DNA from 4 places in the Cronobacter malonaticus LMG 23826 genome. Region 2 is predicted to be linked to each of the others. Evidence: predicted binding sites of a transcription regulator. Region 2 holds the regulator's gene; each other region holds the start of a gene.

Region 1 (8,119 bases), 370 kb from region 2:
TGGCGGCGCCGCTTTAGGCGCTGCGATACTGCCCACGCCTGCATTTGCTACCCTGTCGACGCCACGACCGCGTATTCTTACGCTCAATAATTTACATACTGGCGAATCCATTAAGGCCGAGTTTTTCGATGGCCGGGGCTATATTCAGGATGAATTAGCAAAGCTTAATCATTTCTTTCGTGATTACCGGGCAAACAAGGTAAAAGCGATTGATCCCCGTTTATTTGACCAGCTTTTCCGTTTGCAGGGGCTGCTCGGCACCCGTAAACCGGTACAGCTGATCTCCGGCTATCGTTCCGTTGATACCAACAACGAACTGCGATCCAAAAGCCGCGGTGTGGCTAAGCATAGTTACCACACCAAAGGCCAGGCCATGGATTTTCATATCGAAGGTATTTCGTTAAGCAATATTCGCAAAGCGGCGTTATCTCTGCGCGCCGGTGGTGTAGGATACTACCCCAGCAGTAACTTTGTGCATATTGATACCGGGCCGCTAAGGCACTGGTAATTAACGACCCCGGCAGCGCGCCGGGTAAAAGGAGCGGTATGAACTATCATATTATTCCGGTTACGGCGTTCGCGCAGAACTGCTCGTTAATCTGGTGTGAGGAGACGCGACAGGCGGCGCTGGTGGACCCGGGCGGCGATGCGCAGCGTATCAAGGAAGAAGTCGCCCGTATTGGCGTGACGCTGCAGCAGATCCTGTTGACGCATGGTCATCTCGACCACGTGGGCGCGGCGGCGGAGCTTGCGGCACACTACGGCATCCCCATCATCGGCCCGGAAAAAGAAGATGAGTTCTGGCTTCAGGGCCTGCCTGCGCAGAGCCGCATGTTTGGTCTCGATGAGTGCCAGCCGTTGACGCCAGACCGCTGGCTTAATGAAGGCGATACGGTGAACGTCGGCAATATAACGCTTGCCGTGCTGCACTGCCCGGGCCACACGCCGGGGCACATCGTCTTTTTCGACGCGCAGTCTCGTTTGCTGGTTTCTGGCGACGTCATCTTTAAAGGCGGAGTGGGGCGCAGCGATTTCCCGCGCGGCGATCACAGTCAGCTTATCGATGCCATCAAACGTAAGCTGCTGCCGCTTGGCGATGACGTGACGTTTATTCCTGGGCACGGCCCGATGTCCACGCTCGGCCACGAGCGCCTGCACAATCCGTTTCTGCAGGATGAAATGCCGGTCTGGTAATCTGTTTCCCAATAAAAAGGGCCGCACTGTGCGGCCCTTTTTGTATCTTTACGCAGCGATTAGAGCACCGCGACGATGGCTTCGCACAGCGGCGCCATGTTATCCGGCGTCATGCCCGCCACGTTTACGCGCCCGGACGCGACCGCGTACACGCCAAACTCTTCACGCAGACGCAGCACCTGTTCTTTGGTCAGACCGCTGAATGAGAACATGCCGTTCTGTTTGGTAATAAAGCTGAAATCGCGGTTTGCGCCTTTCTCCGCCAGCGTGTTCACAAACAGCTGACGCATACGCTGGATACGCTGGCGCATATCGGTGAGCTCCTGTTCCCAGATGGCGCGCAGCGCGTCGTTGCTGAGAATGGTCGCGACCACTGACGCGCCGTGTGCCGGCGGGTTGGAGTAGTTGGCACGAATGCAGGATTTCATCTGGCTGAAGGCGCGGTCTGCGGCATCGGCATCCGCCGCGACCAGCGTACAGGCCCCTACGCGCTCGTTGTACAGGCCAAAGTTTTTGGAGAACGAGCTCGCGACGATAAGTTCCTTATGCAGCGCGGCAAACGCGCGCAGGCCTTCAGCATCTTCTTCCAGACCGCGGGCGAAGCCCTGGTAGGCGAAATCGAACAGCGGCAGCCAGCCTTTCTCGACGGACAGTTTCGCGAGCTGTTCCCACTGATCCAGCGTCGGGTCGATACCGGTCGGGTTGTGGCAGCAGCCGTGGAACAGCACCACGTCGCCCGCCTGAGCTTCCTGCAGGCTATTTAACAGGCCGTCGAAATCCAGAGAATGATTGGCGGCGTCGTAATAAGCGTACTCACGCACTTCCAGCCCGGCGGAGTTAAACACGCCTTTATGGTTCGGCCAGCTCGGGTTAGAGACCCAGACGCGTTTGACGTCGGTGTTTTTGGCGAGGAAATCCGCCGCGACGCGCAGCGCGCCGGTGCCGCCTGGGGTCTGCGCCGTGCGGGCGCGTTTATCGCTGATGATATGGCTGCCTTTGCCGAACAGCAGTTCCTGCGTGCAGCGGCCAAATTCGGGAATACCGTCAATGCCGAGGTAGTTTTTGGTGGTTTCATTTTCCAGCAGATATTGTTCTGCTTTTTTTACGCTGGTCAGAACCGGGGTCTTACCGGTTTCATCCTTGTAAACACCAATACCTAAGTTAATTTTGGTTGGGCGATCGTCGGCACGAAACAGATCGGCCAGGCCAAGGATCGGGTCGGCTGGGGCGGCGGTAATGTTCTCAAACATGACGAGGTTCCATTGTGATTTCAGAAGGGAAATTCGCTATCAGGTTAACGGGAGATTTACAAAATGCCAACCGTTTGCCCGGAAAAGTTACGTGGATCGCAAAAGTTGGCAGAATTTTCTTTTACACATAAAAAAACAGGGCCGAAGCCCTGTTTTTTCGCTATCAGACAACAAGGTTGTGCTGATTAGAACTGGTAAACGATACCCACTGCAGCGGTGTTGTCAGAACCAACGCCCAGTTTGTTGTCGCTGTCGATCTGGTTGATGATGTAATCAACATAGGTAGACATGTTTTTGTTGAAGTAGTAAGTGGCACCTACTTCTACGTAGTTGATGTAATCTTCGCTACCGATGCCTTCAACATCTTTCGCTTTAGATTTGTAGTAAGCGATGGACGGACGCAGACCGAAATCGAACTGATACTGTGCTACAACTGAGAAGTCCTGAGTTTTGTTTGCGAAACCGCCATCGATGCGGGTCGCGTTACGGGTTTCACCGTACAGCGCGGCCAGATAGATGTTGTTAGCGTCATATTTCACGCCAGTCGCCCACTGCTCAGCTTTAGCGCCTTTACCGCGAGCCAGAGATTCCTGTGCATTGGTACGATCTGCTGCGCCGTAACCACCGATTACGCTGAAGCCGTCGAATTCGTAACCCAGAGAGGTTGCCCAGCCGTCACCATTAGAACGCTGAATATCGTCAATTGAGCCGCCAGTTTTTGCGCGCTCGTTTTTGCCCAGGTACTGAAGACCGAAGCTCAGACCATCAACCAGACCAAAGAAATTGCTGTTACGGTAAGTGGCCAGGCCGCCCTGACGACCTGCGAAGAAGTTGTCGCTAGGACCGGTATCACCACCGAATTCCGGCAGCATATCGGTTACGCCGATGGCGTCGTATACCAGGCCATAGTTACGACCGTAGTCGAAAGTGCCGAAGTCGCCAAATTTCAGGCCCGCAAATGCCAGACGGGTTTTGTTACCTTTTTGAGAGTCAGTGCCGCCTTCTGAGTTGCTGCCCTGGAAGTTATATTCCCACTGGCCGTAACCGGTCAGTTGGTCGTTGATCTGAGTTTCGCCTTTAAAACCAAGACGGGCATAGGTTCTGTCGCCATTGCCATCATAACCTTTTGCGCCGTTATCTTTAGTGAAATAGTGCAGACCTACCGCTTTACCGTAGATGTCTACTTTGTTGCCGTTTTTGTTATAGATTTCTGCAGCGTTTGCTGCACCGGCTACCAGCAGGGCAGGGATAACCACTGCCAGGATATTGCGCTTCATCATTATTTATTACCCTCATTGGTTTTTTTGAACACCTGCCACTGCCGTCAATAATTCATTACGGAACTATTGATGAGAGTTTGGTGTCTTTCTGTGTCTGTCTGGCATCTTTCCATTCATATAATCGTTTCGCTACCCGGAAAGTGCTACAAATGCCTTAATCAGGTAACAAAAAGAAATATTGTGTAAAAATTTATTAATGAAAGGGAACTTTGTGAGAGACCTCAAATTTATTACTTAAGTGAATAAATTTCGGCCATTCCTTTCTTATATATATGAAAAACTTATTATTAATTTAGATAAGGCGCATTTTTATACAATTGTAATCAACAAGAGTTTTATACTGGATGAGATGGATGGAAGGCCAGATGTCTGTGGAAGTTGTGTGCAAATATGCTATGGCGAAGCGGTGCAAAAAATCGCCATCAGACAATTGATGATTTTTTGTATAGTCTCATTTTCCGTGAAACCGTAATAGAAAATGAACAACACGGTGCAGGCAGAAAAAAGGCCAGCATGTCGCTGGCCTTTTGAGGATTAGAAGTTCGCGTTGCGCGGTGTACGCGGGAAGGGAATTACATCGCGCACGTTCTGAACGCCGGTAACATAGGCGATCAGACGTTCAAAGCCGAGACCAAAGCCGGAATGCGGCACGGTGCCATAACGGCGCAGGTCGCGATACCACCAGTAGTCTTCTTTATTAAGACCCATCTCTTCCATACGCGCATCCAGCACGTCGAGGCGCTCTTCACGCTGGGAGCCGCCGATGATTTCACCGATGCCCGGCGCGAGTACGTCCATCGCCGCCACGGTTTTACCATCTTCGTTAAGGCGCATATAAAACGCCTTGATGTCTTTCGGGTAATTTTTAACAACGACCGGCGCTTTAAAGTGTTTCTCAGCGAGATAACGCTCATGCTCGGACGCCAGATCCACGCCCCAGTAAACCGGGTTCTCGAATTTCTCGCCGCACTTCTCAAGAATAGCGACCGCGTCGGTGTAATCCACCTGCGCGAAGTCGGCAGAGATGAAACGCTCCAGACGCTCAATGGCTTCTTTATCCACGCGTTCGGCGAAGAACTTCATGTCGTCCATGCGTTCATCGAGCACCGCTTTGAAGACATATTTCAGCATCGCTTCCGCGAGACCCGCGACATCGTTCAGGTTGGCGAACGCCACTTCCGGCTCCAGCATCCAGAACTCCGCCAGGTGGCGGCTGGTGTTGGAGTTTTCAGCGCGGAAGGTTGGGCCGAAGGTATAGACTTTCGACAGCGCGCAGGCGTAGGTTTCGCCGTTCAACTGGCCGGACACGGTCAGGAACGCTTCTTTACCGAAAAAGTCTTTATCGAAATCGATTTTGCCCTGCGCGTCGCGCGGCAGGTTTTCCAGATCCAGCGTCGAGACGCGGAACATTTCACCCGCGCCTTCGGTATCCGACGCGGTGATAAGCGGCGTGGAGACCCAGAAAAAGCCCTGCTCGTGGAAGAAACGGTGCAGCGCCTGCGCCAGCGTGTGGCGTACGCGAGCCACGGCACCTATCAGGTTAGTACGCGGGCGCAGGTGCGCGACTTCACGCAGATACTCAATACTGTGGCGCTTGGCCGCCATCGGGTAGGTGTCCGGATCGTCCACCCAGCCGGTCACTTCCACCTGGGTTGCCTGCAGCTCAAAGCTCTGGCCTTCGCCCGGGGATTCCACCACCTTGCCGGTGACGATAACCGAGCAGCCCGTCGTGAGGTGTAAAACCTCTTCATTGTAATTGGGCAGAGAATTATTAATGACAGCCTGTATCGGATCAAAGCAGGAACCGTCATAAACGGCGAGGAAGGAGATGCCAGCTTTTGAATCTCTTCGGGTACGCACCCACCCGCGCACGGTGACTTCACTGTCAACGGCAACACGGCCCTGGAGTACGTCGGCTACAGGCACAACGCTCATAATTTTCTCTCTGGTTAATGGTCAAAAATAACATTTTCCACCCGGACGGGGGGTTATCTATGTTACCTGGCATACGCCATCAGACAAGCAGAATTCGCGGTGCGGGAAAAAGAAATCGCAAAGGAGAGGGAAAACCAGGGAGCGCGCGGCTCCCTTTGAGAAAACATCAGCTTGCTTTACGCACCTGAGGAAGATCGAAGGCTTTGCGCAGCGCGCGGACAAACGCCTTATCGTGACAAATCGTTTTGCCTGGGCTGTCGGAGAGCTTTGCCACCGGACGGCCGTTACACTCAACGAGCTTAATCACGATATTGAGCGGCTTCACGTGCGGGATATCGCAGGTCAGGCGGGTGCCGATACCAAAGCCGAGCTTCACGCGGTCCGCGAAGTGGCGATAGAGCTCAATGGCTTTCGCGAAATCGAGGTTATCAGAGAAGATAAGCGTTTTGCTGAGCGGATCGATGCCGAGCTGCTGGTAGTGCGCGATGGCTTTCTCGCCCCACTGCACCGGATCGCCGGAGTCGTGGCGCAGCCCCTGGTAACGCCCGGCGAACTCCGGGCCGAAATCGCGCAGGAAGGCGTCCATCGTAATACAGTCGGTCAGCGCGATGCCGAGCATATCCGGGTATTCGTCAAGCCACGCCTGCAACGCCGCAATCTGGCTGTTCGCGAGATCGGGGCTGATTTGCTGATGCGCCTGGAACCATTCGTGGGCCTGCGTACCCATCGGCGTCAGGGAGAGACGGCGGGCGAGATCGTAGTTACTGGTGCCGATAAACCACGGCTCCAGCTTAAGGCGTTCAACTATCGCCTGCTGGACATCGCGCGAGAAACGGCGGCGGGTGCCGAAATCCATCAGACGGAAAGCGCTTAAATCCAGCCCGTCCGTCATGGTGCGGAAATCATCGAGTTTCACTTCGAGATGCGCCAGCGCCTGGCCGACGCTCGCTTCCGGCGAACGATAGCGATGCACCAGTTCGCTAATCACGGCCAGCAGCGGCACTTCCCACATAATGACTTCGCGCCACGGGCCGCTTAAGCGGATATCCAGCTTGCCGCTGTCGTTGCGGATCTGCACCTGCGTCGGGTCATAACGGAACGTTTTCAGCCACTGCAGATAGTCGGCCCGGAAAAACGGCAGCCCGGAGAGCCACTGATACTCGGCGTCTGAAAGCGCCAGATGCTGCATGGCATCGACCTGCTCGCGGATAGCGTCAGCATAAATGCCCAGCAGGTCGTCACCCCGGCAGCGAAATTCCGCTGCGACATGCACGTCATAATAGTGGTGAAACACCGCCTGCTGCATATGCAGCTTATAGGCGTCCGTATCCAGCAGCGTTTGCAATAGGGGGGAAGCGTATTGTGTCATGGTGCGAACTGGCATCCTCTCACAGGCGCGTGTCTATCAGTGGCATAAGCAGATAAAGACGCAGGAGTATACCCTGATTATCGGTTTATTGAAGCAGGATCACAACACAACCGGCGAAGCGGGTCGAGGGCAATTTGTGCCGCATGTTACTTAAATGTAGCAATCTGCGCGGTAGCCGCTGAAAAGTGAAAGATTCTGCGTGGCAACATTAACGCAACAGGAATAGACTGGAGACGTAACCATACGGACCCTGGATAAGGTTTTTTATGACTCAACAGCCACAAGCAAAATACCGCCACGACTACCGTGCGCCGGATTACCTGATTACCGACATTGATCTGACCTTCGACCTCGACGCCGCCAGAACGCGGGTCACTGCGGTCAGTCAGATCAACCGCCGCGTGGCGGAGAACGCGCCGCTGCGTCTGGATGGCGAAGACCTTACCCTGATTTCGGTTGAGGTGGATGGGCAACCCTGGACGCATCACCGTCTGGAAGAGGGCGCGCTGGTGCTGGAAAACCTGCCGGAGCGCTTCACGCTAAAAATCGTCAACGACATCAACCCGGCGGCGAACACGGCGCTGGAAGGGCTGTATCAGTCTGGCGAAGCGCTCTGCACCCAGTGCGAAGCCGAAGGCTTCCGTCACATCACCTGGTATCTGGACCGCCCGGATGTGCTGGCGCGCTTTACCACTAAAATCATCGCCGATAAAACGAAATACCCGTATTTGCTCTCCAACGGTAACCGCATGGCGCAGGGCGAGCTGGAAGATGGCCGCCACTGGATGCAGTGGGAAGATCCGTTCCCGAAACCGTGCTACCTGTTTGCGTTGGTGGCGGGTGATTTTGACGTGCTGCGCGATACCTTCACCACCCGCTCCGGCCGCGACGTGGCGCTGGAGCTTTATGTAGACCGCGGCAATCTGGATCGCGCCGGCTGGGCGATGACCTCGCTGAAAAACTCAATGAAGTGGGACGAAGAGCGCTTTGGGCTGGAATACGATCTCGACATTTATATGATAGTCGCGGTCGATTTCTTCAACATGGGCGCGATGGAGAACAAAGGGCTTAATGTCTTTAACTCCAAATTT
Region 2 (8,119 bases):
TGCGACAGCCATAGCCGCCAATGAGGAACGCGATGGTTTGCGGGACATAGCTTAAGCCGATCACCGCCGGGCTATAGCCCATCTCATGCAGGATAAACGGCGAACCGGTGAGCCAGGCGAAAAAGCTCGCGGAGCAGGCGGCGTAAATCAGCACATTGCCGCTGTAGACGCGCGAGCGCAGCAGCATCATAAAGCTCAGCGGCTCGCCGCTTTTGTTACCCTGCGGCGCGCCGGAAGGCAGACGCAGCGCCGGAATAATCAGCAGTACCGTGATGGCAAACAGCACAACGAAAATCGCCTGCCAGGAAAAGTGATTCAGGATCCAACTGCCGAGCAGCGGTGCCAGCGCAGGCGAAAGCCCCACCAGCGGCATGATGGTCGCGAAGATACGACGCGCCTGCTGCGCCGGGTAGCGGTCAGTTACCAGCGCCTGCCAGCTTACCGCAGCGGAACAAACGCCCACGGCCTGAATAAAGCGCAGGGCCAGCAGCGCGCCCGCGCTCTCTACCCAGACGGTGCCAAGGCAGCCAAGTGCGAAAATTCCCAGCCCCGCCAGCAAAACCGGACGACGGCCAAAACGGTCAGAGAGCGGGCCCCAGACGAGTTGCGCCAGGGCGAATCCGGCCAGGAACAGGCTCAGCGAGGCGCTGATAGCCGAAGGCACTGTGTGCAGATCCGCCTCGATAGCGGCGAATGCGGGCAGGTACATGTCGGTCGCCAGAAAACCGAGCACGCTCAGCCCGGCCAGCCAGCAAAGAAATCCTTTATCAGGTCGCATCACATTAACTCACTTCTTATTACGCGAAAGAGCCAGGAGTGTACGGAGTGCAATCCCGCTTGTGAAACGCTAATATTTGCCGGTTCCATTCAAAAAATTTGCAGGCAAAAAATGTGGTCTGAATATTCCCTCGAAGTGGTGGACGCCGTGGCGCGCACCGGCAGTTTCACCGCGGCAGCGGCAGAACTGCACCGCGTGCCTTCTGCCGTCAGCTATACGGTGCGCCAGCTTGAGGAGTGGCTTGCGGTGTCGCTCTTCGAGCGCCGCCATCGTGATGTGGTTCTGACACCCGCCGGGGCCTGGTTTTTGCGCGAGGGGCGTTCTGTCATCAAAAAAATGATGATCACCAGACAGCAGTGCCAGCAGATTGCCAACGGCTGGCGCGGGCAGCTCTCCATCGCGGTGGACAATATCGTGCGCCCGGAACGCGTCCGGCGGCTGGTGCTCGATTTCTACCGGCACTTCTCTGATGTGGAGTTGCAGGTGTCGCAGGAGGTGTTTAACGGCGTCTGGGACGCGCTGGCGGACGGGCGCGTGGAACTTGCCATCGGGGCCACACAGGCGATTCCGGTTGGCGGGCGCTTCGCGTTTCGCGATATGGGCATGCTGAGCTGGCGCTGCGTGGTGGCGCACCATCATCCGCTGGCGCAGCACGCGGGCGCGCTCAGCGACGACAGGCTACGCGATTACCCCTCACTGGTGCTGGAAGATACGTCGCGATCGCTGCCCAAGCGTATCACCTGGCTGCTGGATAACCAGCGGCGCGTGGTGGTGCCGGACTGGTACTGCGCCGCCGATGCGCTGAGCGAAGGGTTGTGTATCGGCATGGTGCCGACGCACTTTGCGAAGCCGTGGCTCGACAGCGGAGAGTGGCGCGCGCTAACGCTCGAAAACCCGTTTCCGGATGCCGCCTGCTGCCTGACGTGGCGGCAAAGCGACGCCTCGCCCGCGCTGCGCTGGCTGCTCGATTATCTGGGGGACAGTGAAACGCTGAACAAGGAGTGGCTGCGGGAGCCGCAGTAATACGGCTCCCGGAAGGATTAACGGCGATAGTCGCGGAACGGGCCATCCGCCACCGAGCGGCGTTCGATCAGGCGCGGGTGCACTTCAATGGTCTGCGACTCTTCGCGTTTGTTCACGATGCGGTCGAGCAGCATATTGAACGCGGTCTGGCCGAGCGTCTCTTTGGGCTGATGGATAGTCGTCAGCGCCGGGCTAAAGAAACGCGCGTTGCGTACGTTGTCGTAGCCGATGATGGAAATATCCTGCGGCACGCGCAGGCCCATCTCATCGGCGGCGCAGATAGCGCCCATCGCCATAATATCGCCGCCGCAGAAGATAGCGGTGGGACGCTGCGGCTGCGAGAGGATCTGCTGCATCGCGCGGTAACCAGATTCCGGCTCGAAATCGCCCTGCACGATCCAGTTTTCCGGTACTTTGATAGCCGCTTCTTCCAGCGCTTTCATAAAGCCGGAGAAGCGCCCGACGCCGGTGTTGCGCTCAAGCTGCCCCGGGATCACACCGATATCGCGATGGCCGCGTTCGATAAGATAACGCCCGGCGAGATAACCACCCTGGAACGCGTTATCAATAACCGAGTCGGTGAAATCGGCTTTCGCTTCGCCCCAGTCCATCACCACCATCGGGATATGACGATACTCTTCAAGCGTGGCGAGCAGTGGCTGCGGGTATTCCGAACACATCACCAGCAGGCCGTCGACGCGCTTTTGCGCCATCATCGACAGATACGCGCGCTGCTTTTCCAGATTGTTATGCGCGTTGCCCAAAATTAGCGTATAGCCTTTGGCGAAGCAGCTGTTCTCAACCGCTTCGATGATTTCGGCGAAATAGGGCGCTTCGCTACTGGTCGCCAGCAGCCCGATAGATTTGGTGTGGTTCACCTTCAGGCTGCGCGCCACGGCGCTTGGCGAATAGTGTAATTCTTTAATAGCCGCCCAAACCGCGTTGCGCGTCTCTTCCGCCACAAAACGGGTTTTGTTAATTACATGTGAGACTGTTGTTGTGGAAACGTTGGCTCGCTTCGCGACGTCTTTAATTGTTGCCATTAATAATCACTCCAGACCCCTGGCTGAGCCGTGTAAAATCACGGGTTAATCGTTTGCCTGTATACACCCCTGACTGCCGCGAGGAGAGTGCGGCATGCCGGGAAACGCGACATTTATCGTGAGGAGGGGTCGATGGCCGGTACCGAATAAAGTAGCGACGAATTTTGGCTTATCTTTATCGAAAGGGGAAGAGGGAAAACGCATATCTGGTTAAATGTCGCAGGATTTTTCGGATTGTTTATGCAAAAATGCCCACTACCTGATTTTTATGGGGTCTTTAAGGAGAATACCATGAGTACCGATCTGAAATTTTCGCTGGTCACCACCATTGTTGTGCTGGGTCTTATTGTGGCGGGCGCTTTTACCGCCATCCTGCATTAAGCGTCAGGCGGGAGCGCGTATCGGTTCTCCCGCTTTCTTATACTTCTCTTGCGCTTAAGCGCTGCCCGCTCGCCGTTTCCTTTCTTTTTCTCGTTATTCCCTTATCATTCGCTAATAACAACTTTTGCGTGTTCTTTAACACCCACGCAATAATATTTTGCTGTTTTTGTCACTTATCTTTTCTGACTGAAACTGCCATCCTTTTCTGCATCCTGCTGTAACGTCGGGTATTCCGGCGCTGTTGTACAATTTCTGGAGCGATGAATGAAAGTCAATTTCCCGTTACTGGCACTGGCTATTGGTGCTTTTGGCATTGGCACGACCGAGTTTTCTCCGATGGGCTTATTGCCGGTAATAGCGAATGGCGTCAACGTCTCGATTCCGGCCGCCGGTATGCTGATAAGCGCCTACGCGGTCGGCGTGATGGTGGGCGCGCCGCTGATGACGCTTTTGCTGTCGCACCGAGCACGGCGTAGCGCGCTGATTTTTCTGATGGCGATTTTTACGCTCGGCAACGTGCTCTCGGCACTGGCGCCGGATTACATGACGCTGATGGCCTCGCGTATTCTCACCAGTCTTAACCACGGGGCGTTCTTCGGCCTCGGCTCGGTGGTGGCGGCAAGCGTCGTGCCGAAGCATAAACAGGCGAGCGCCGTCGCGACGATGTTTATGGGCCTGACCATCGCCAATATCGGTGGCGTGCCGGCGGCAACCTGGCTTGGTGAAACCATCGGCTGGCGAATGTCGTTTCTGGCGACGGCCGGACTTGGCCTTGTGGCGATGGCGAGCCTTTGGTTCTCACTGCCGAAAGGCGGCAGCGGCGAGCGCCCGGATGTGAAAAGCGAACTCGCGGTGCTGATGCGCCCGCAGGTGGTGAGCGCGCTGCTGACAACCGTGCTCGGCGCGGGCGCGATGTTTACGCTCTATACCTATATCGCGCCGGTGTTGCACCACATCACTGACGCCAGCGCGGCGTTCGTCACCGCCATGCTGGTGCTGATTGGCGTCGGGTTTTCCATCGGCAACTATCTGGGCGGCCGCCTGGCGGACCGCTCGGTGAGTGGTACGCTGAAAGGCTTCCTGATGCTGCTTATCGTCATTATGGCGGCTATTCCGTGGCTTGCAAAAACGGAAATCGGCGCGGCGGTGAGTATGGTGGTATGGGGAGCGGCAACCTTCGCGGTGGTGCCGCCGCTGCAGATGCGCGTGATGCGTGTCGCCAGCGAAGCGCCGGGTCTCTCGTCATCGGTGAATATCGGGGCGTTTAACCTCGGTAACGCACTTGGTGCTGCGGCGGGTGGCGCTGTCATCCATGCGGGCTTCGGTTATAGCGTGGTGCCGGTGATGGGCGCGCTGATTGCCGCACTCGGCCTGTTGCTGGTGCTGATCTCCAGCCGTCGCGAGGCGCAAATGGCGTGCAGCGCTGAATAACGTAAGCGCCGTAAAAAAGAAAACGGAGAAGGGCGACCTTCTCCGTTTTGTTATGAGGATAAGCGGATTAGCGAATGGTGCGCGGCGTCATTACCCGGCGCGCGCCGACATAGTGACGTTGCCAGTAATCTTCACTCAAAGACGTTATCTGGATTTCCTGACCGCTGCGCGGTGACTGAATAAATTTGCCGTTGCCGACATAGACGCCCACGTGATCGGCAGTGCCACGGCCCTGAGTGCGGAAGAACACCAGATCGCCGCTTTCCAGCTCGCCACGGTTAACCGGCGCGGCGTCGCGCAGGTGATACATTTCGTTGGCGGTGCGCGGAATGCGGAACTTCACCAGATCTTTATAGGCGTACCAGACGAGGCCGCTGCAATCAAAACCGGTGCGCGGCGACGTGCCGCCCCAGTGGTACGGCTTGCCTATCTGGTTCATCAGCTTGTTCATGGCGGTGGTCTGGGCTTTCTTCACGCGCGCTTTGTGGGCATCGGCAATTGTGAGTGGCCCGTTGACGCATTTGGTTTTGCGGTTTTTACGCGTTTTGGTACAGGTCTGCGCGCTCAGGCGGCTGCTGGCCTGTTTTGGTGAAGTGGTGGAAGCGCGGCGGGAAGCGGTTTTACTAACGGAAGAGGTGGTTTTACTGGTGCGTTTTGCGGTGGTGCTTCGCTTCTCGCTGGCGGTTTTCGCCGTTTTGGTTTTCGTTGCGTTGTTACTTTTCTTGGCGGTTTTTGTGCTGGTTTTCTTTTTCACCGTGCTGGCGTGCGCTTTTTGCACCTTCGAGGCGCGCGTCTGCTCCGACGCCTGCGCGAACGGTGCAAAAGCCAGTGATGAAGTCATTAATAAAGCACAGAGCGTGAGAGCAATTTTTGTTTTGCGCGCCACTGAGCATTCCCCTGCATAAAGCCGGCAATCATGCCAACGGATGAATTTTAAGAGCTTGCTGATTCTAATCTAAAAAAATGTCCAAAGTTAAGCAGCAAATCGTCTTGTGAGCGTAGTTTCGTTAACCGGCGCACTCTTTTTCGCCAGTTGCCGCTGCGCCGACGCGCATTTTAGCGCGCCTTCTCAGAGGAGAATATCGGCAGCTTACAGAAAAGTGTTATTATTTGCTTCTCTTTCACCACGGCACGGCACCGGGCTTAAGCGCAAGATTATGCATTTTCGGGACGCTCCGGAGCCGCTACAATGTAAAGCTAACGCCGTAATGACGCTTGAGGAAGTAAGACAATGAGCACTACGCTTGAAAAAATTCAACGCCAGATCGCTGAAAACCCGATTCTGCTGTACATGAAAGGCTCCCCGAAACTGCCGAGCTGCGGCTTCTCCGCACAGGCGGTACAGGCGCTGTCCGCCTGCGGCGAGCGTTTTGCGTATGTCGATATCCTGCAAAACCCGGATATCCGCGCGGAACTGCCGAAATACGCTAACTGGCCGACCTTCCCGCAGCTGTGGGTGGATGGCGAGCTGGTCGGCGGTTGCGACATCGTTATCGAAATGTATCAACGCGGCGAACTGCAGCAGCTGATCAAAGAGACGGCGGCGAAATATAATTCGGCCACGCCGGACGCAGAGTAATCCCGTCGCGCGTTATCGCGCAGACAAAAAAGCGGCCCTGAGAGGCCGCTTTTTTTTGCGCTGCGTTAGCTTATTCGCCGTCCTGCGGCGTCGCATCTTCTGCGGGGAGCGGCGGCAACGGCCAGCCGCCCAGACGCTTCCAGCGGTTGACGATTTCGCAAAACAGCAGGGCGGTTTGCTCGGTGTCATAGAGCGCCGAATGCGCCTGGGTGCTGTCAAACGGCATACCCGCCGCGATACAGGCTTTCGCAAGCACCGTCTGGCCGAGCGCCAGCCCGCTTAACGCCGCAGTGTCGAACGTCACAAACGGGTGGAACGGATTACGCTTGAGCGACGCGCGCTCGGCTGCCGCCATCATAAAGCTGTGATCGAACGTGGCGTTGTGCGCCACCATAATCGCGCGGTTGCAGTTACTCTCTTTCATCCCCTTGCGCACCATCTTAAAAATGGCGTGCAGCGCGTCATATTCGCTGACGGCACCGCGCAGCGGGTTGTGCGGATCGATACCGTTAAAGGCCAGCGCTTCCGGCTGGAGAATCGCGCCTTCAAAAGGCTCAACGTGAAAATGCAGCGTTTCATCGGGGGTGAGCCAGCCGTCAGCATCCATTTTCAGCGTCACGGCGGCGATTTCCAGCAGCGCGTCGGTTTTGGCGTTAAAACCGGCGGTTTCCACATCGATGACAACAGGGTAAAAGCCACGAAAACGGTCGGACAGACCGGTCAGTTGAGCGTTATCGGACATCAGCGTCTCTTAAGTTTGGGGAATTAAAGCAGCGCGCATTATGGCAAATTTCACGGCGGGATGCAGCAAGGCGGGCAGAACGCCCGCCGGAGGGATCAGTTGCCGAGGCCGCGACCCGCGTCTTTCTCTTCGATAAGTTCGATTTTGTAACCATCCGGATCTTCAACAAACGCGATAACCGTGGTGCCGCCTTTTACCGGGCCCGCTTCACGGGTGACGTTGCCGCCGTTGTTGCGGATGCGCTCGCAGGCTTCTGCGGCGTTATCGACGCTGATGGCGATGTGGCCGTAAGCCGTGCCGAGTTCATAGCTCTCAACGCCCCAGTTGTAAGTCAGCTCGATCACCGCTTCTTCGCTCTCCGGACCGTAACCAACAAACGCCAGGGAATATTTGTATTCCGGGTTTTCACTGGTGCGCAGCAGTTTCATGCCGAGAACGTTGGTGTAGAAGTCGATGGAGCGTTGCAGGTCGCCAACGCGCAGCATGGTATGAAGTAAGCGCATAAGATCCTCTTAAATAAACGGCTTGTGATAACACTTTGGGTGAAACAGGATTTTAGTATAGCGGCGGAAGGCCGCCGCTATCAATTTGGATCACAGGGTAGGGTAATCGATGTAGCCTTCCGCGCCGCCGCCGTAGAAGGATTCCGGGCGCTGCGGGTTAAGATCGGCTTTTTTACGCAGACGCTCAACGAGATCCGGGTTGGCGATATAGTCGCGGCCAAACGCCACCGCGTCGATAAGCCCTTTCTGGATCAGCGCTTCGGCTTTCTCACGGGTGTAGGCACCAGCGCCAATGATCGCGCCATCAAAACGCTCACGCACTTTCTGGCGGAATTCGTCCGTGTAAGGCACGCCGCCCGCCCAGTCCGGCTCGGACATATGCAGGTACGCGATGCCGCGTTTGTTCAGCTCTTCAATCAGGTAGAGCGCGTCGGCTTCTTCGTTCGGGCCGTTGTCGACGTTCTGGAAGGAGCCAATCGGCGACACGCGAATGCCGATGCGGTCGGCGCTCCACTCTTTACAGACGGCATCGACCACTTCCAGCACCAGACGCGCGCGGTTTTCCACGCTGCCGCCATACTGATCGGTGCGGTGGTTAGAGGAAGGCGAGAGGAACTGGTGCAGCAGATAACCGTGGGC
Region 3 (8,119 bases), 1.3 Mb from region 2:
CCGCCCGCCGTCATATGTCCAATCGCCACTGCTTCATATTCGCGGGTGATTTCACGCAGCTGCAGCGCTTCAACCAGGCGCGTCTGCGCCGGAACGGTTTTCGCGACAACCATCAGGCCAGTCGTGTCTTTATCCAGACGATGCACGATACCTGCACGCGGCACATCTGCGATAGGCGGATAATAGTGCAGTAGCGCGTTAAGCACCGTGCCGTCCGGGTTGCCGGCGCCCGGATGAACCACCAGATCGCGCGGTTTGTTGATAACCATAATATCGTCATCTTCATAAACGATATTGAGCGGGATATCCTGCGGCTCAAAGCGCGCTTCTTCTTCGATTTCAGCATTGATGGCGACACGTTCCCCACCCAACACTTTCTCCTTCGGCGTATCGCACATCTGGCCGTTTACCAGCACGCGCTGGTCAAGTATCCATTCTTTTATGCGTGAACGTGAATAATCCGGGAACAATTCGGCCAAAGCCTGATCTAAGCGTTGACCGAGTTGTGACTCGGACACCGTTGCGGTGAGTTGTACTCGTTGTGCCATATACAGCTTCTTCGTTAACGTTGGGTTTTACGGCTTTGCCGTTTAATATAGTGTGCTATTGTAGCTGGTCTTAATCGGGAGCTGGAACTGTGAAACTCCCGCATAACATCTGAGGAAAGTCAAAACGTCATGACGCGCATGAAATATCTGGTGGCAGCCGCCACGTTGAGCCTGGCTTTGGCGGGCTGCTCCGGTTCTAAGGAAGAGGTGCCCGATAATCCGCCTTCAGAGATCTACGCGACTGCGCAGCAAAAGCTGCAGGACGGTAACTGGAAAGCGGCAATAACGCAACTGGAAGCGTTAGATAACCGTTATCCGTTTGGCCCTTATTCTCAGCAGGTACAGCTGGATCTGATCTACGCCTATTATAAAAATGCCGATCTGCCGCTGGCCCAGGCCGCTATTGACCGCTTTATTCGCCTTAACCCGACCCACCCGAATATCGACTACGTGATCTACATGCGCGGCCTGACCAATATGGCGCTTGATGACAGCGCGCTGCAGGGCTTCTTCGGTGTCGATCGCAGCGACCGCGATCCACAGCATGCGCGCGACGCGTTCCGCGACTTCTCGAAGCTGGTTCGCGGCTATCCGCAGAGCCAGTACGCCACCGACGCCACCAAACGTCTGGTCTATCTGAAAGACCGTCTGTCGAAATATGAGCTTTCCGTTGCGCAATATTACACCAAACGCGGCGCATGGGTGGCGGTTGTGAACCGTGTGGAAGGTATGCTGCGTGATTACCCGGATACTCAGGCGACTCATGAAGGGCTGGGCCTGATGGAAAACGCCTATCGCGAGCTGCAGCTCAACGCGCAGGCGGATAAAGTGGCGAAGCTTATCGCCGCGAATAACACCGGCTCCTGAGCCTTACATCAGCGTAAAAAGCCAGCCCGGCGGGCTGGCTTTTTTTATGGCGCTACTCGCCGGTCCACGTCGATCCGTCAATAAAGGTAACGCGGTCATCCACCCACTCGCGCACAATGTTCTCTGCCGCTTTACGGGCATTTTCGGGCGTCCAGCCGCGATCGTTTTGCAGCCACTGTGCGGTCGCCTTACGCGCAGGCTCAAGCGCCGCCAGCACTTTTTCACGCTGCGCTTTTGGCCAGGCGGTTTCATCTTTCCACTCGCGGATCTCTTTTTCCGAATCCCGCGGTTTTTGAGCCGGTTCGGAAGGGTTGAGGTAATCCTCTGGCTTAACGGTCACGTGCAGCTCAAAAATACGCCAGTCCGCATAGCTGGCATGCTGAATCGTCCCGGCGCCTTCACTCGCTTTGCTCAGCGCATCGGAAAACGCATCGTTAAGCGCCTTCCAGGCAGGCGTACTGAAAATTGCAGCCTGAGGGGCACAAACTGGCGCAGCGCCGTCGCGTGACGAACCATACAGCGCGCCAAACGCTTCATAAGCGGCCTGCCCTTGCGCCGGGAAAATAAAGCAGTGAACGTACGGGCGGTCGCTATCGTTTTCGTAATCCAGCCTTTCGATATTCATACGCAGCAGCGTCAGCACCGCCCGGTCTTTACCTTCCTTCGGGTCTCTGTCGATATCTTTCATTATGGAGTAAGCGAAATCATCGTCCTTAAGCCCGTCCAGGGCCATCTGGTGACGCTTATTGGCCTCCTGCGCCGTCACGCCACTGGCGGGCACGAAACGGTTGAGATAGACCAGCCATGCAGAGGCCAGCGGTGTCTGGTACTGGCGCAGCTTATCAGCCGCCGTGGCCGGAGCTGTCGGGATAAGGCTCACCGCCGTATCGAAATCATGGTTAGCGCGGCGCGCAATTTGCTCAAGCTGTTCAGCGCGGGGTTTCATAGTAGCCATGAGACATGCGTTCAGCTCACTCGCGTTACCCGCGCAGGCGTTGCGCGTTTTAAGCCACGCGCGCTGTTCTGCGCGTAACGCCGCGGCATCCTGTACGGTCATACTGCTCGTCGCGCGCAGGTAGCTGTCGCTGATTTTGCTGTCGAGTTCGCCGAGCGACGTTTGCTGGCAGATGGCGTGTTCAACAGGCGTGCCTGCTTTATCACAATCAAACGACGCGCCGATGGCAGGCGCAGCGCCACAGGCGAGTGTCACGCAGAGCGCAAGACGACGAAGCGACGTCAACCGAAGGGTGGCTTTCATAACAATCCTTTTTACATGAAACCTGCGCATCAGGGCAGGCGTTAATGACGCATTATTGCCGAAGCCGTGCCTTTCGAGGAGCTCTCAAAAAAGGTATACGAGCTGAAAAAGAGTCATAAAAACGGATTTGATGAAGGTTTAAACAGAGAAGGCGATGGAGTTAACTCATCAACTATGACCGCTTTTCACAAGGCCGACAAGTGAAATCCGCCCTCTTCCTGTCCTGACTCACAAAAACGTTTTATTGACAAAAAGTGACAAAATAAAGTGATCTGAATCACGCAAATTGACGCTGGGGCGGTTATGCTGAAGTTACCAAGACGGGAAAGACAAGAGGTAACATTTATGACAATGAACATTACCAGCAAACAGATGGACATCACCCCCGCTATCCGCCAGCACGTCGCCGACCGTCTCGCCAAACTTGAAAAATGGCAAACTCATCTGATTAATCCGCATATCATTTTATCTAAAGAACCCCAGGGGTTCGTCGCTGACGCCACCATCAATACGCCTAACGGCCATCTGGTCGCCAGCGCCAAACATGAAGATATGTACACGGCCATTAACGAACTCATTAACAAGCTGGAAAGGCAACTGAACAAGGTGCAACACAAAGGCGAAGCCCGCCGCACCACAGGCTCCGTTAAAGACGCCAACTTCGCCGAAGTCGAAGAAGAAGAGTAAAACCATCAGCGTCATCTTTTATCACGCGCCTTCGGGCGCGTTTTTTATTGACAGAACAAAAAGGGTGCGGGTACTTTACCGGTATGCTTATTAAGGAATCTCTCATGAAGCAACACGCGTTTTTCTTCGCTTTCTTTTTTACCTTCCCCTGAACGGGAGGCGTGTCGTCGTACAGAAAGCAAGCGAAGACGAACTAACAGGCCTCCCACTCCGGGGGGCCTTTTTTATGGCTATACACAAGGTGGCGTTATGACTGCGGAAAACCCGTTGCTGGCCCTGCGCGATAAAATCAGCGCGCTGGATGAACAATTACTCGCCCTGCTGGCGCAACGCCGGGCGCTGGCGGTTGAGGTAGGCAAAGCGAAACTCGCCACCCATCGTCCGGTCAGAGATATCGATCGCGAGCGGGATTTACTGGAGCATTTAATTAGCCTTGGCAAAACCCACCATCTCGACGCGCACTACATCACCCGGCTTTTTCAGCTGATCATCGAAGACTCCGTTCTTACCCAGCAGGCGCTTCTCCAGCAGCATCTTAACCAGACCAATCCGCACTCCGCCCGCATCGCGTTTCTCGGCCCGAAAGGCTCTTACTCGCACCTGGCCGCCCGCCAGTACGCAGCACGTCATTTCGATCAATTCATTGAAAGCGGCTGTGCAAAATTTCACGACATTTTTAATCAGGTGGAGACAGGCCAGGCCGATTACGCCGTCGTGCCGATTGAGAACACCAGCTCCGGCGCGATTAACGATGTCTACGATCTGCTGCAACACACCAGCCTGTCGATTGTCGGCGAGCTGACGCTGCCTATCGATCACTGCGTGCTGGTCTCCACCTCCACCACGCTTGATAAAATCGAAACCGTCTACAGCCACCCGCAGCCGTTCCAGCAGTGCAGCCAGTTCCTTAAACGCTACCCGAACTGGAAAATCGAATATTGCGAAAGCACCGCCGCCGCGATGGAAAAAGTGGCGCACGCCAGCTCTCCGTATGTCGCCGCGCTCGGTAGCGAAGCGGGCGGCGCGCTCTACGGTTTGCAGGTGCTGGAGCGCAATCTCGCCAACCAGACGCAGAACATCACCCGCTTTGTGGTGCTGGCCCGCAAGGCAATCAACGTATCCGATCAGGTACCGGCGAAAACCACGCTGTTAATCGCCACCGGCCAGCAGGCTGGCGCGCTGGTAGAGGCGCTTCTGGTGCTGCGTAATCACAATCTGATTATGACGAAGCTCGAATCGCGCCCGATTAACGGCAACCCCTGGGAAGAGATGTTCTATCTGGATATCCAGGCGAATCTCCACGATGCGGCGATGCAGCAGGCGCTGAAAGAGCTTGTGGAGATCACCCGGTCGATGAAAGTGCTGGGCTGTTACCCAAGCGAAAACGTGGTGCCGGTCGACCCGGCATAACCAGAGGCGGCCGGAAAACCGGCCGCTTTTTTATCCTTTGAATCGCGGCTTCGGCAGCCCCGCAACGCTGACCTCAAGCGTAAAGAGCGCGCCCGAGAGCGGGAATTTTTCCAGCTCCTCCATATCCATATTTTCCCGCGTAGTGGTGATATAGAGCGTTTTCATCTCCGGGCCGCCAAAACAGGCCATCGTCGGGCAGCGCACCGGCAGGCGGTGCTCCTCAAGCTGCTCGCCGTCTGGGGAAAACCGCGCGATGCGATGGCCGTCATACATCGCCGTCCAGTAGCAGCCTTCCACATCCAGCGCAGCGCCATCAGGAATGCCTTCACCTTCGCCAAAGGTTTTGAAAATTTCGCGTTTGCCCGGTTCGCCGAGTTCATCAAGCGGCGTGCGGTAAATGACGCCTTTGGGCGTATCGGAGGTATACATCCAGCGTCTGTCAGGGCTGAAGGCAAGGCCGTTCGCACCGTGAATATCGCTCTGGATAACATGCGCGCTCAGGTCATTATCTACACGCACCAGCAGCGCGCCTTTGTAATCGCCAGGCGCCCAGAAGGTGCCCGCGTAAAAGCGTCCATCGTGGTCGGTGCCGCCGTCGTTAAAGCGCGCCAGCGCCGGGTTATTGGGGTTATCGCAAACCTTCTGCCCCAGAATGCCGCGCTCGTCGGCAAGCCAGATGCCGCTGCGCAGCGCGACGATAAAACCGCCCTTCTCACGCAACGCGAAACAGCCCACCTCTTCCGGGAACTGCCAGACGCGGTGTTCGCCGCTTTGCGGCTGATAGCGATGGATCTCCTGCTCCAGGATATCGGCCCAGTAGAGCGCCTGCTCCTGCGCGTCCCAGGTCGGGCATTCCGGCAGATGGCCGGTGTAATCAAACAACAGCTGCGGTTGCGCCATTTCGTTCATCCTTTTTCGCCATAAAAAAAGCCAGCGGAACTGGCCTGCTGGCTTTTGAGTATAAGCGGATTTTGCGTTACTGGCGGCTGTCGTTTGCCTGGCGCAACAGCGCGCGGCTCTCCTGCTGGAATCGCTTCGCATAATCGCCGAACCAGTGTTCAACTTTCCGGAAGCTGTCGATAAACGCACGCTTGTCGCCCTGCTCCAGCAGGCCGATCGCCTCGCCAAAGCGCTGATAGTAACGCTTAATCAGCGCCAGATTGCCCGGCGACGACATAATAATGTCGGCATACAACTGCGGATCCTGCGCAAACAGGCGGCCCACCATCGCCAGTTCCAGCCGGTAAATCGGTGAGGAGAGCGCCAGCAGTTGCTCCAGCTGTACGTTTTCTTCGGCCAGATGCAGGCCGTAGGCAAACGTCGCGAAATGGCGCAGCGCCTGGATAAACGCCATATTTTGATCGTGCTCGACCGCGCTGATGCGGTGCAGCCGCGCGCCCCACACCTGAATCTGTTCAAGGAACCACTGGTACGCCTCCGGCATGCGGCCGTCGCAGTAAACCACCACCTGTTTGGCAAGGCTGCCGCTGTCTGGCCCGAACATCGGGTGCAGACCCAGTACCGGGCCGGAGTGCGTTTCCAGCATCGCCTGCAGCGGCACGTTTTTCACTGAGGTTAAATCGACAAGTACGCAATCTTCCGGCAGCGCAGGCAGCTTGCGGATAATCGCTTCGGTCAGGTGCACCGGCACGCTGACAATCACCATTCCGGCATCAGCGCACAGCGTCTGTGCCTGTGGCCAGTCTTCCTGCTCCAGAATGCGCACCTGGTAGCCGGAGAGCGCGAGCATTTTTTCAAACAGCTGGCCCATCTGGCCTCCGCCGCCGACAATCACCACCGGACGCAGCGCCGGGTTAAGTGTTTTAAAGCCTTTATCGTTCTCGCTGGAGTACGATTCGCGCATCACGCGGCGTAATACGTCTTCGATAAGATCCGGCGGCACGCCGAGCGTTTCGGCCTCCTGACGGCGTGACGCCAGCATAGAGGCCTCGCGCTCCGGTACATAAATCGGCAGTCCGTAGCGGCTTTTTACTTCGCCGACTTCCGCTACCAGCTCCAGACGGCGCGCCAGCAGCCCCAGCAGCGCCTTATCCACTTCATCAATTTGATCGCGCAGCGCGGTCAATTCAGCCACCATCGTTAAACCCCTTACGCCAGGCGCGCCGCCAGCGCCCCTCGCAGACTCTGATGAAGCTCGCGCAGCAGCGCCTCGGTGGTTTCCCAGCTGATGCAGGCGTCGGTAACCGAAACGCCGTATTTCATGGCGCTGCGCGGCTGTTCGGAGGACTGATTGCCTTCGTGAAGGTGGCTTTCAATCATCAGACCAATAATAGAACGGTTGCCGTCTTTGATTTGCGCCACCGCGGATTCCGCGACGCCCGGCTGGCGGCGGTAATCTTTATTGGAGTTGCCGTGGCTGCAGTCGATCATCAGCGCCGGACGCAGGCCCGCCTGCTCCATCTCTTTTTCACACTGTGCGACATCCGCCGGGCTGTAGTTCGGCGCTTTGCCGCCGCGCAGGATCACGTGGCCATCCGGGTTGCCCTGGGTTTGCAGCAGGCAAACCTGGCCTGCCTGATTGATGCCGACAAAACGGTGCGGCATCGCGGCAGCACGCATCGCGTTAATCGCGGTCGCAAGGCTGCCGTCGGTGCCGTTTTTAAAGCCGACCGGCATAGAGAGGCCGGACGCCATTTCGCGGTGCGTCTGCGATTCCGTGGTACGCGCGCCAATCGCGGACCAGCTAAAGAGATCGCCTAAGTATTGCGGGCTGTTCGGATCGAGCGCTTCGGTCGCGAGCGGCAAGCCAAGGCTCACAAGATCCACCAGCAGGCGGCGCGCGATTTTCAGCCCCGCTTCCACATCAAACGAGCCATCCATATGCGGATCGTTAATCAGCCCTTTCCAGCCAACCGTGGTACGGGGCTTTTCAAAATAGACGCGCATGACAAGGTAAAGACTATCGCTGACCTGTTCGGACAGGGCTTTAAATCGACGAGCATACTCCATCGCGGCTTCAGGATCGTGGATCGAGCAAGGTCCACACACCACCAGCAGGCGCGGATCGCGACCGGCGATGATATCGGAAATGGTCTGGCGAGAGCGCGCAATCTGCGCCTCCTGTTCAACGGTCAGCGGGAACTGGGCTTTAAGTTGATCCGGAGTGATTAACACTTGTTCATCGGCGATATGAACGTTATTCAGCGCGTCTTTTTGCATGATGGCGATCCTGTTAGTTTGCTCGTTGCGATAGTTTTTCTCCGCGAGGAGGATTTAACAATATCACAGGCGGTAAAGATTTCAATCCATAATACGTACCTATAAGTTTACAAAAAGAAAATAAATGCCGCTTTTCTGGCTTGTTTGTGTAATTAAAAATTTACAAAAA
Region 4 (8,119 bases), 1.9 Mb from region 2:
CGGCGCTCAAGATTTTCCTCAAGCTCACTGTTTTCCACATCGTTGCGCCCGTCTGCGCGGCGGCGCAGGTTCCCCACCACGCGTGCGGAAACTTCTCTTAACAACTGATCGTCGATGTTCTCTTCGGTATCCGCAGCCAGACGCTCTTCCATTTTCTGGATGGCGGTAATCGCCACTTCCGCTGTCACCGAACGCGCCATGCGTTCTTCTTTGTGCGCCAGGCCGTGATCCGGCGTCTCAACCTGTTGCAGCAGAATCGGCAGCAGGATCACGCCGACAAACAGCGAGAAAAGAATGACGCCCGCAGCCAGGAACACCAGCTCATAGCGCGCCGGGAACGGCGAGCCGTCCGGCAGCAGCAGCGGTATGGAGAGCACACCCGCAAGGGTAATCGCCCCACGCACGCCGGCGAACGACGCCACCAGCAGCTCGCGCGTCGAGTACTCGCCAAACGTCAGCGGTTTTTTCTTCAGAAAACGCAGGCTAAAGCGCTTCATGATCCACAGCCACAGGAAACGCACGCCAATCAGCGCCCCGTAGATCAGAACGACATCCATGAACAGCATCCAGGTCTCGACGTTCGGATCTTTTTCGGCGGCGGCAAGCGACGTCTCCATAATCCCCGGCAGTTGCAGACCGAGCATCAGGAAGACCATGCCGTTAAACACAAACTCCAGCATCGACCAGACGCTGTTGGCGCGCAGGCGCATCGCCAGCGGCGCGGTGCGCATCACGCCGGAGCGGGTGATGGTCATCCCGGCGGCCACCGCGGCCAGAATGCCGGAGAAGCCGATATGTTCGGCAATCAGATAAGAGGCGAACGGCAGCAGGAACAGCAGAACTATCTGCGTAGCGGGCTCATCGCCGCCCCAGCGGCTCAGCAGGCGCAGCGAGCGGCCATACAGCCAGCTTACCGCGATCCCGGCGAGCAGACCGCCAATCGCCACTTTTAAAAACTCCAGCGACGCGCCGCCCACGGTAAAGACCATCGTCCCCATCGCGACCGCGACGGCGAATTTCAGGGACACCAGGCCGGAGGCGTCATTCATCAGCGCCTCGCCCTGCAAAATTCCCATGATTTTTTTCGGGATACGGCCTTCGCCCACGATGCCGGAAAGCGCCACCGCATCGGTTGGCGACAGCACCGCCGCCAGCGCGAAAGCAGGAATGAGTGGAATGCCCGGCACCATCCAGTAGATAAGAAAACCGATGCCGACAACGGTGACCACCACCAGTGCCAGCGCGAGGCCGATAATTTCGCGGCCGTGATCGAGAAATTCGCGGGTCGGGGTTTTCCAGCCGTCGGCGAACAACAGCGGCGGAATAAACAGGACCAGGAACAGCTCGGGGTTAAAGTCGACGTGCAGACCGAACGTCGGCCAGGCGAGCAGCGCCCCGATGGCTATCTGCATCAGCGGCAGCGGGATTTGGAAGGGCAGCATGCGGGTAACGACCCCGGAGAGCGATACCATGAGGGTCATGATGAGAATGGTAAAAAAGATTTCCATGCGGTCTGAGCGGCTCCTTATTATCTGTGATGAAAGACTCACCTTTGATAATAGAACACTGACGCGCCGGAAAAGGAATCAGGTTGTGCCCTGAAAGCAGGAAAAAAGCGGGCCGCAGCCCGCTTCGTTAAAGAAAGGTTTAGATTGCCCAGCCGCCCGCGTAGAAAGCGACCAGCGCGATGGCGATGACAATAGTGCCGATATTAAGCTTGCGGAACTCACCGGAGACGACGCGGCCAATGACCAGCGACGCAAAACCTATCATGATGCCGGTCACGATGTTGCAGGTCAGCACGATAAACACCGCGGTAATCAGCCCCGCCATCGCATCCACGAAATCAGCGAAGTCGATTTTCGCCACGTTGCTCAGCATCAGCAGGCCAACATACATCAGCGCGGGCGCTGTGGCATACGCCGGTACCAGGTACGAGAGCGGCGAGAGGAACAGGATAAGCAGGAACAGCACGCCGACGGTAATCGCCGTCAGGCCCGTTTTACCGCCCGCCGCGGTGCCAGCGGCAGATTCGATATACACCGCTGCCGGTGCCGCGCCCACCAGGCCTGAGAAGACGCTGGAGAGGGAGTCGGTGGTCAGCGCTTTGCCGCCGTCGATGATCTGACCGTCTTTATCCAGTAGATTCGCCTGGCCCGCGACCGCGCGAATGGTGCCGGTGGCGTCAAACACGGCGGTCATCACCAGCGCCAGCACGCTCGGAATCACCACAGGATCGAGCGCGCCCATGATATCCAGGCTGCCGATCAGCGAATTGCCCTTGTCATCGCTCAGCGACGGCATGGCGAACAGGCCGGTGAACTTCACCGTCGGATCGAAAATCAGGCCGACAATGGAAATACCGATGATGGTCAGCAGAATGCCGCCCGGCACTTTGAGTTTCTCAAGACCGATAATAACCGCAAGACCAATCAGCGACATGATCACCGGGAAGCTCGCGAAATGGCCAAGCGCCACCGGCAAGCCGTCGAGCGGGTTTTTAATGACCAGGCCTACGCCGTTCGCGGCAATCAGCAACAGGAACAGACCGATACCGATGCCGGTGCCGTGCGCCACGCCCTGCGGCAGGTTACGCAGGATCCAGCTACGAATGCCGGTTGCGGAGATAACGGTAAACAGCACGCCCATCAGGAAGACCGCGCCGAGCGCGACCGGTACGCTGATGTGCTGCCCGAGCACCAGGCTAAACGCCGTAAAGGCGGTCAGCGAGATGGCGCAGCCAATCGCCAGCGGCAGATTCGCCCACAGCCCCATCACGATGGAGCCAACACCTGCCACCAGACAAGTGGCGACAAACACGGCGGCAGGCGGAAAACCGGCTTTGCCGAGCATGCCCGGCACGACGATCACCGAATAGACCATCGCGAGAAATGTGGTGAGACCGGCAACAATCTCCTGACGCACGTTACTGCCGCGCGCGGAAATTTTAAAAAAGGCGTCGAGTGAACCGCCGTTACGCGCAGAAGGCGTAGACATAATGAGACATCCCCTGAAAAGTGTGAGTTTTTAAAGCTCGCGCGTGGCAAACAACCCGCTGCGGATCAAACGTTAACTCCCTGCGTTCTGTTTGTGGTTTTGGAGGAGCCACAAAAAGCAAACGTTTAACTCCACGCGCAAAAAACGGCAAAATTTTAAGGCAAACGATTATCCAGCCTTAGGGCGGGGATTTTCAACTGAACTTTATGGCTTTTGGCAAAAAGTTGCGTCGTCTGATGATTAATTCAGCGCAGGCTGCGCAAACGATATCGTTGATGCGCAAAAACAGGGCCTTCATAGGAAGGCCACAACGATTAGCTGCCGGGGATCTCCAGCGGGCCGCCTTTTTCGATGGCGCGCTGCCAGGCCGGACGCGCCTGAAGATTGGTAAGCCACGCGCGTAGCTGGCGGAACTCGCCGGAGTCGCTGCGCGCCAGCAGGGCGATAACCGGGAAGCTCATCTGAATATCCGCCATGCTGAAGGTCTGTCCGGCAAACCATGGATGTTGTGTCAGGTGATCTTCCATAAAGCGCGTGTGAGTGGCGAGCTGCTTATTAAGCCAGGCTTTCTGCACGCCCTGTCCAAGCGCTTTGCCGAGGGTGCGAAGCCCGAGCGGAACGGGCTTTTTCCCGAGGCTGCCAAACACCAGCTTCATTAACAGCAGCGGCATTAACGAACCTTCGGCGTAATGCAGCCAGATGCGGTACTGAATTTTCTCTTCCGCACTCTGCGGTTTAAAACGCTGTTCGGTGTCATAGGTCTCCTGGAGATACTCCAGAATCGCGCCGGACTCGATAATTTTCTGGCCGTTATCCTCCAGCACCGGCGACTTGCCGAGCGGATGCACTTTCCTGAGCGAGGGCGGCGCCAGCATAGTCGGCTCGCGCTGGTAGCGCACCAGTTCATAGGGCTGTCCAAGCTCTTCAAGCGCAAAAAGAATGCGCTGCGAGCGGGAATTATTCAGATGGTGGACCGTCAGCATGGCGTTTTCCTTTCGCTTTTCATTGCATTAACTATAGAGAATCCGCCGCCAGTGCACCGAATTTGTTTGCGCGCCGCTTATTCGTCTTCCAGCAGACGCGCCCCGCTGCCCTGCGCGCCCAGACGGTCTTCGGGGTTGCGCAGCGGGCAGTCGCGGTGCGACAAACAGCCGCAGCCGATGCAGCCGTCGAGATCGTCGCGCAGCGCGGTCAGCGTTTTAATACGCCGGTCCAGCTCCTCGCGCCACTGCATCGAGAGCTGCTTCCATGCCTTCGGGCTCAGGTTATGCCCTTCCGGCAACACGCCGATAGCCTCGCCAATCGTCGCCAGCGGAATGCCGATACGCTGGGCGATTTTAATAATCGCCACCTGGCGCAGCACGTCTCGCCGGTAACGCCGTTGATTGCCGCTGTTGCGGGTGCTTTTGATCAGGCCTTTAGTTTCATAGAAGTGCAGCGCGGAGACCGCCACGCCGCTGCGCTTCGCGACTTCGCCCGGCGTCAGCAGCGATTTGATTCTGGGTGCTTTCTTTTCCATCAGGGGCTTTACCTCAAGTTGACTTGAGGAATTATACTCGCCGACCAGAAGAACGGCTAACCCAAAACAGAGGAAGAGGACGGCTTATGTCACATCAGGAAATTATCCACGCGCTGACGCAATGGATTGATGAGCATATTGACCAGCCACTGAATATCGATGTGGTGGCAAAGAAGTCGGGCTATTCGAAATGGTATCTACAGCGGATGTTTCGCACCGTGATGCATCAGACGCTGGGTGAGTATATTCGCAAGCGGCGTTTGCAACTGGCGGCGCAGGAGCTGCGCACGACCCGACGGCCGATTTTTGATATTGCGATGGATTATGGCTATGTGTCGCAACAGACGTTTTCGCGGATATTTCGCCGTCAGTTCGACCGCACGCCGAGCGATTATCGTCAGAGCGCCTGACGGTTAATGGTGCAACTCTGCCAGCCCGGCACTCCCCGGGCGTCATCCTGTTGCAGCCAGGTGACAAACTCCTGACGCGGCAGCGCTTTTGAGAAATGCCCCCCCTGGCAATACTGCACCCCGCGCTTCAACAGCCAGCCCACCTGTTCGGCGGTTTCAACGCCCTCGGCGATAATTTTCAGCCGCAGGCTTTGCGCCATATCGATGATATGTTCCGCGATCAGATGGCTGGTGCTGTTGGTGGTTAAGGTATCGATAAACGATTTATCAATTTTCAGAATATCGACGTTCAGCGAATAGAGATTATGAAGGTTGGAATATCCGGTGCCGAAATCATCAATGGCAATCTCAAATCCTGACTGGCGAAACGCCTGAATAACCGGCGTGGTGCGCGGCACATCAATAAAGCCGCGCTCGGTCACTTCAATCTTGATTTGCTGCGCCCGAACGCCATGCTGGTTATTTTTCCCTTCGATTAACGCTATCAGGCGCGACGAATGGAAATCGGATGCCGACAGGTTAATAGAAATATAAATCTGCGGGTGGGTCGCCAGGAAATGGCCTAAGTCATTAAACAACTCTTCCACCACATAATCAGTCACCTGCGCAATCATCCCGGTTTTTTCCGCAAGCGGGATAAACTCCGCCGGACTCATCACCTGACCGTTGTAGCCGGGCCAGCGCAACAGCGCTTCCGCGCCGACGCACATGCCGTGCTTGATATCCATAATCGGCTGATAATGCAGACGCAACGCGCGTTTATGCAACGCGCGCTGGAGCTGGCGGCTCGGCGAGTTGAAGCGGTTACGGGTGCGCGTGCCGAGAAAAACCAGCAAACCGCCCATCACAAGCCCGAGCGGCAACATCACCGACATCTGGCGCCGCCACGCCTGCCAGAACCAGGCGTCGCTGGTTGAAACGGCGACGGCAATCGGACGCTTGCCGGAGAGCACAATCGACCAGAAACGGCCCTCGTTCTGGAAATCGGTATTCCGTGAACGTGCAAAAGGCGCGAGCGCACGGGCGTCGGCTTTATCACTTACCGAAAAAAACTCCCGTGTGACGGTGTCATAAACGCCATAAGAGATAGTGGCGTCATTAGATAGTATTTCGCTAAAGGATAACGGGTTAACCACCGCGACATAATTGCCTTTACGCAAATAAACCATTTTATGACCAGCAAAAAATGGCGTATCACGATAATAGTAAATAGCAATGTCTGGTGAGCGCGTATAATTCGCAGGCGAGAGAATAAAAGGCTGGTCGAACAGAGTTGAACATAATAGCTCATCACCCTGTGCGTAAATTAAATCTTCGATATAGATTTGTCCGCGCGAAATATCCAGCATATTTCTTTGATGCGCGGAAGAGCATATTTCGCCCTGATATTTTTCGGCTTCGTTATGGGCGGCATCGACATGGTTTAACACCAGTTCGGTACGGTTGAGGACCAGTTGCGCGAAGGTATCCAGATGTGCACGCGTCTCGTTGACTGCCCGATGATGGGCGACCCAAAGCGCAAGCATCACAGGCAGTAAGACCACCATGATTATGCCTGAGATTCGCAACGCCTGACGTCGTGCCCTGAAATTCATTATGGCCTCATATCCCTGCTTTCTGTGTCACATTAATCGCCTGATGAGACACATCGCAAACAGGTGTTTACGTTGCATCAATCAGCACGCATTGGCAATAGCCATTTCCAGTTATCCATCCAATATTTCACGTGAAACATTAAAATTTGCCATAAGGAAAATAGGGAATGGCTATTTAATTTTTCTTAAGTGAAATATCCGCGTTGATAACCGTGCTAAAAATTCATCAACCACTTCAGAAAGCGTTTTAAGTTAAATTAATCACAACTGCCGAAAAAATGTACGGGTCGCGTTTTTTTGTGTCGAAATGAAAATTTATGCATTAGTAAAATCCGGCAAGGATTTTTTTCCGCGCTTTCTTTTCGACGATTTTTTATTCCAGGCGGTCGCCACTGGACACGTTAAACGTGCGTTTTTTTTCATCAACACACGTCCTTCCGACTGGCGAATAAAACAACAAATGTGATACAGTTCACACTTAGTGTGCAAGTTTACATGCTTGCCGTCACGTTAAATTTTAGCGCCGCGCCAGGCTAACCTCTTCCCGGCCTCCTGCGCGGCAGAACGCTTTTTGAGGACAGGTTTTCATGGCTACGCTTACCGCCAGCATGGTACTGATGCGCTGGCAACTTCTGGGTGCGGTTTTAATGTTTCTTGCCAGCACGCTCAATATTCAGTTTCGCAAATCTGACTACCAGGCGCTGGCGGTAATCAGCAGCGGGCTGGGTATCGTCGCTTCCTGCGTCTTCGCGACAGGGCTGCTCGGCGTCAGCATCGACTTTCACGCCATCTGGCACAATCTGAAAGACGTGATGGTGGAAGTGATGAGCCACACGCCGCCGGAATGGCCGATGGTTGTGACCTGATAACCTCATCGTCTTTCATTAAAGCCCCTGCATCAGGGGCTTTTTTGTTTTCTGCCAGGCCCTTACATACAACCGGCGCAACTGGTACAGCGCCAGTCCGCTTTATTGATTGCCTGCCAGAAGGCGCGGTAGTAGCGCTCCTCCAGCGGAATATGGTTATCGAAAAACCAGTCTGTCAGCCACTCGACGTTCTCGACAATCCACTCCTCTTCTTCCAGCCCGTCGGCGAACGTGTCGTCCTCGGGATCGATAATCGAGTAGATCCCCCATGTGTTCATCGCCTTATCCTGCCATTGTTGCGGCAACGTCACCGGGCGCGCTTCAAAAGTAATAATCCAGTGGCCGTGGCAGAGCAGATTGCCGTTACGGCTCCAGGCGGCAGTAAACGGATTCGATTCCTGTGTCATCGCTTGCATTCCCTGTGTGAAATTCACCTGCGGGCGGCAACTGGCGGGCACGTCAATAAACGCCGTCGCACAGGAAGGAATCGCAGAGCATGGCACTTCACCCCCACCGGGAAAATGCTAACTAAGGAGTACCCAGGGGTTATTTCTGGCTTTTTTAAATTTTTAAATCAGTACGTTAATCGGCGATAACCAGACGATTTCGCCCCTGCTGCTTACCGGCGTACAACATTTTGTCGGCGCGATTGAGCGCTTTTTCAAACTCTTCATCTTTGCCAAAGGCGCTGATGGCAAGCGTCGCGGTTACTTCACGCGGGTTTTTATCCGT

What was found. Region 2 encodes PurR, which represses purine synthesis genes. Its sites were predicted from a motif close to CANGCAAACGTTTGCNTG; they were not measured.
Region 1: AFK66_RS12225 (amino acid aminotransferase) is a predicted target of PurR. The motif match lies at 2,508-2,525, and genes of this name have one in related genera.
Region 3: raiA (ribosome-associated translation inhibitor RaiA) is a predicted target of PurR. The motif match lies at 2,903-2,920, and genes of this name have one in related genera.
Region 4: AFK66_RS01520 (NCS2 family permease) is a predicted target of PurR. The motif match lies at 3,112-3,129, and genes of this name have one in related genera.

Annotation. Positions count from the first base shown of each region.
Region 1 covers NZ_CP013940.1:2,576,165-2,584,283, reverse strand. Annotated here, with positions in the region: gene mepK (peptidoglycan L,D-endopeptidase MepK) at 1-508, shown strand, start outside; gene AFK66_RS12230 (MBL fold metallo-hydrolase) at 547-1,194, shown strand; gene AFK66_RS12225 (amino acid aminotransferase) at 1,254-2,444, opposite strand; gene ompF (porin OmpF) at 2,630-3,724, opposite strand; gene asnS (asparagine--tRNA ligase) at 4,259-5,659, opposite strand; gene pncB (nicotinate phosphoribosyltransferase) at 5,826-7,028, opposite strand; gene pepN (aminopeptidase N) at 7,295-8,119, shown strand, end outside.
Region 2 covers NZ_CP013940.1:2,211,133-2,219,251, reverse strand. Annotated here, with positions in the region: gene punC (purine nucleoside transporter PunC) at 1-778, opposite strand, end outside; gene punR (DNA-binding transcriptional activator PunR) at 890-1,801, shown strand; gene purR (HTH-type transcriptional repressor PurR) at 1,819-2,844, opposite strand; gene cydH (cytochrome bd-I oxidase subunit CydH) at 3,136-3,225, shown strand; gene AFK66_RS10500 (MFS transporter) at 3,490-4,656, shown strand; gene AFK66_RS10495 (C40 family peptidase) at 4,724-5,542, opposite strand; gene grxD (monothiol glutaredoxin 4) at 5,888-6,235, shown strand; gene rnt (ribonuclease T) at 6,306-6,977, opposite strand; gene gloA (lactoylglutathione lyase) at 7,073-7,480, opposite strand; gene nemA (alkene reductase) at 7,571-8,119, opposite strand, start outside.
Region 3 covers NZ_CP013940.1:866,714-874,832, reverse strand. Annotated here, with positions in the region: gene rluD (23S rRNA pseudouridine(1911/1915/1917) synthase RluD) at 1-548, opposite strand, end outside; gene bamD (outer membrane protein assembly factor BamD) at 678-1,415, shown strand; gene AFK66_RS04045 (lysozyme inhibitor LprI family protein) at 1,468-2,673, opposite strand; gene raiA (ribosome-associated translation inhibitor RaiA) at 3,019-3,360, shown strand; Phe leader region at 3,464-3,588, shown strand; gene pheL (pheA operon leader peptide PheL) at 3,465-3,512, shown strand; gene pheA (bifunctional chorismate mutase/prephenate dehydratase) at 3,610-4,770, shown strand; gene AFK66_RS04030 (SMP-30/gluconolactonase/LRE family protein) at 4,801-5,670, opposite strand; gene tyrA (bifunctional chorismate mutase/prephenate dehydrogenase) at 5,747-6,868, opposite strand; gene aroF (3-deoxy-7-phosphoheptulonate synthase AroF) at 6,880-7,950, opposite strand.
Region 4 covers NZ_CP013940.1:318,347-326,465, reverse strand. Annotated here, with positions in the region: gene AFK66_RS01525 (Na+/H+ antiporter) at 1-1,508, opposite strand, end outside; gene AFK66_RS01520 (NCS2 family permease) at 1,648-2,997, opposite strand; gene AFK66_RS01515 (glutathione S-transferase family protein) at 3,312-3,980, opposite strand; gene soxR (redox-sensitive transcriptional activator SoxR) at 4,058-4,516, opposite strand; gene soxS (superoxide response transcriptional regulator SoxS) at 4,603-4,926, shown strand; gene AFK66_RS01500 (EAL domain-containing protein) at 4,914-6,521, opposite strand; gene AFK66_RS01495 (YjcB family protein) at 7,109-7,387, shown strand; gene AFK66_RS01490 (hypothetical protein) at 7,450-7,794, opposite strand; gene AFK66_RS01485 (GGDEF domain-containing protein) at 7,970-8,119, opposite strand, start outside.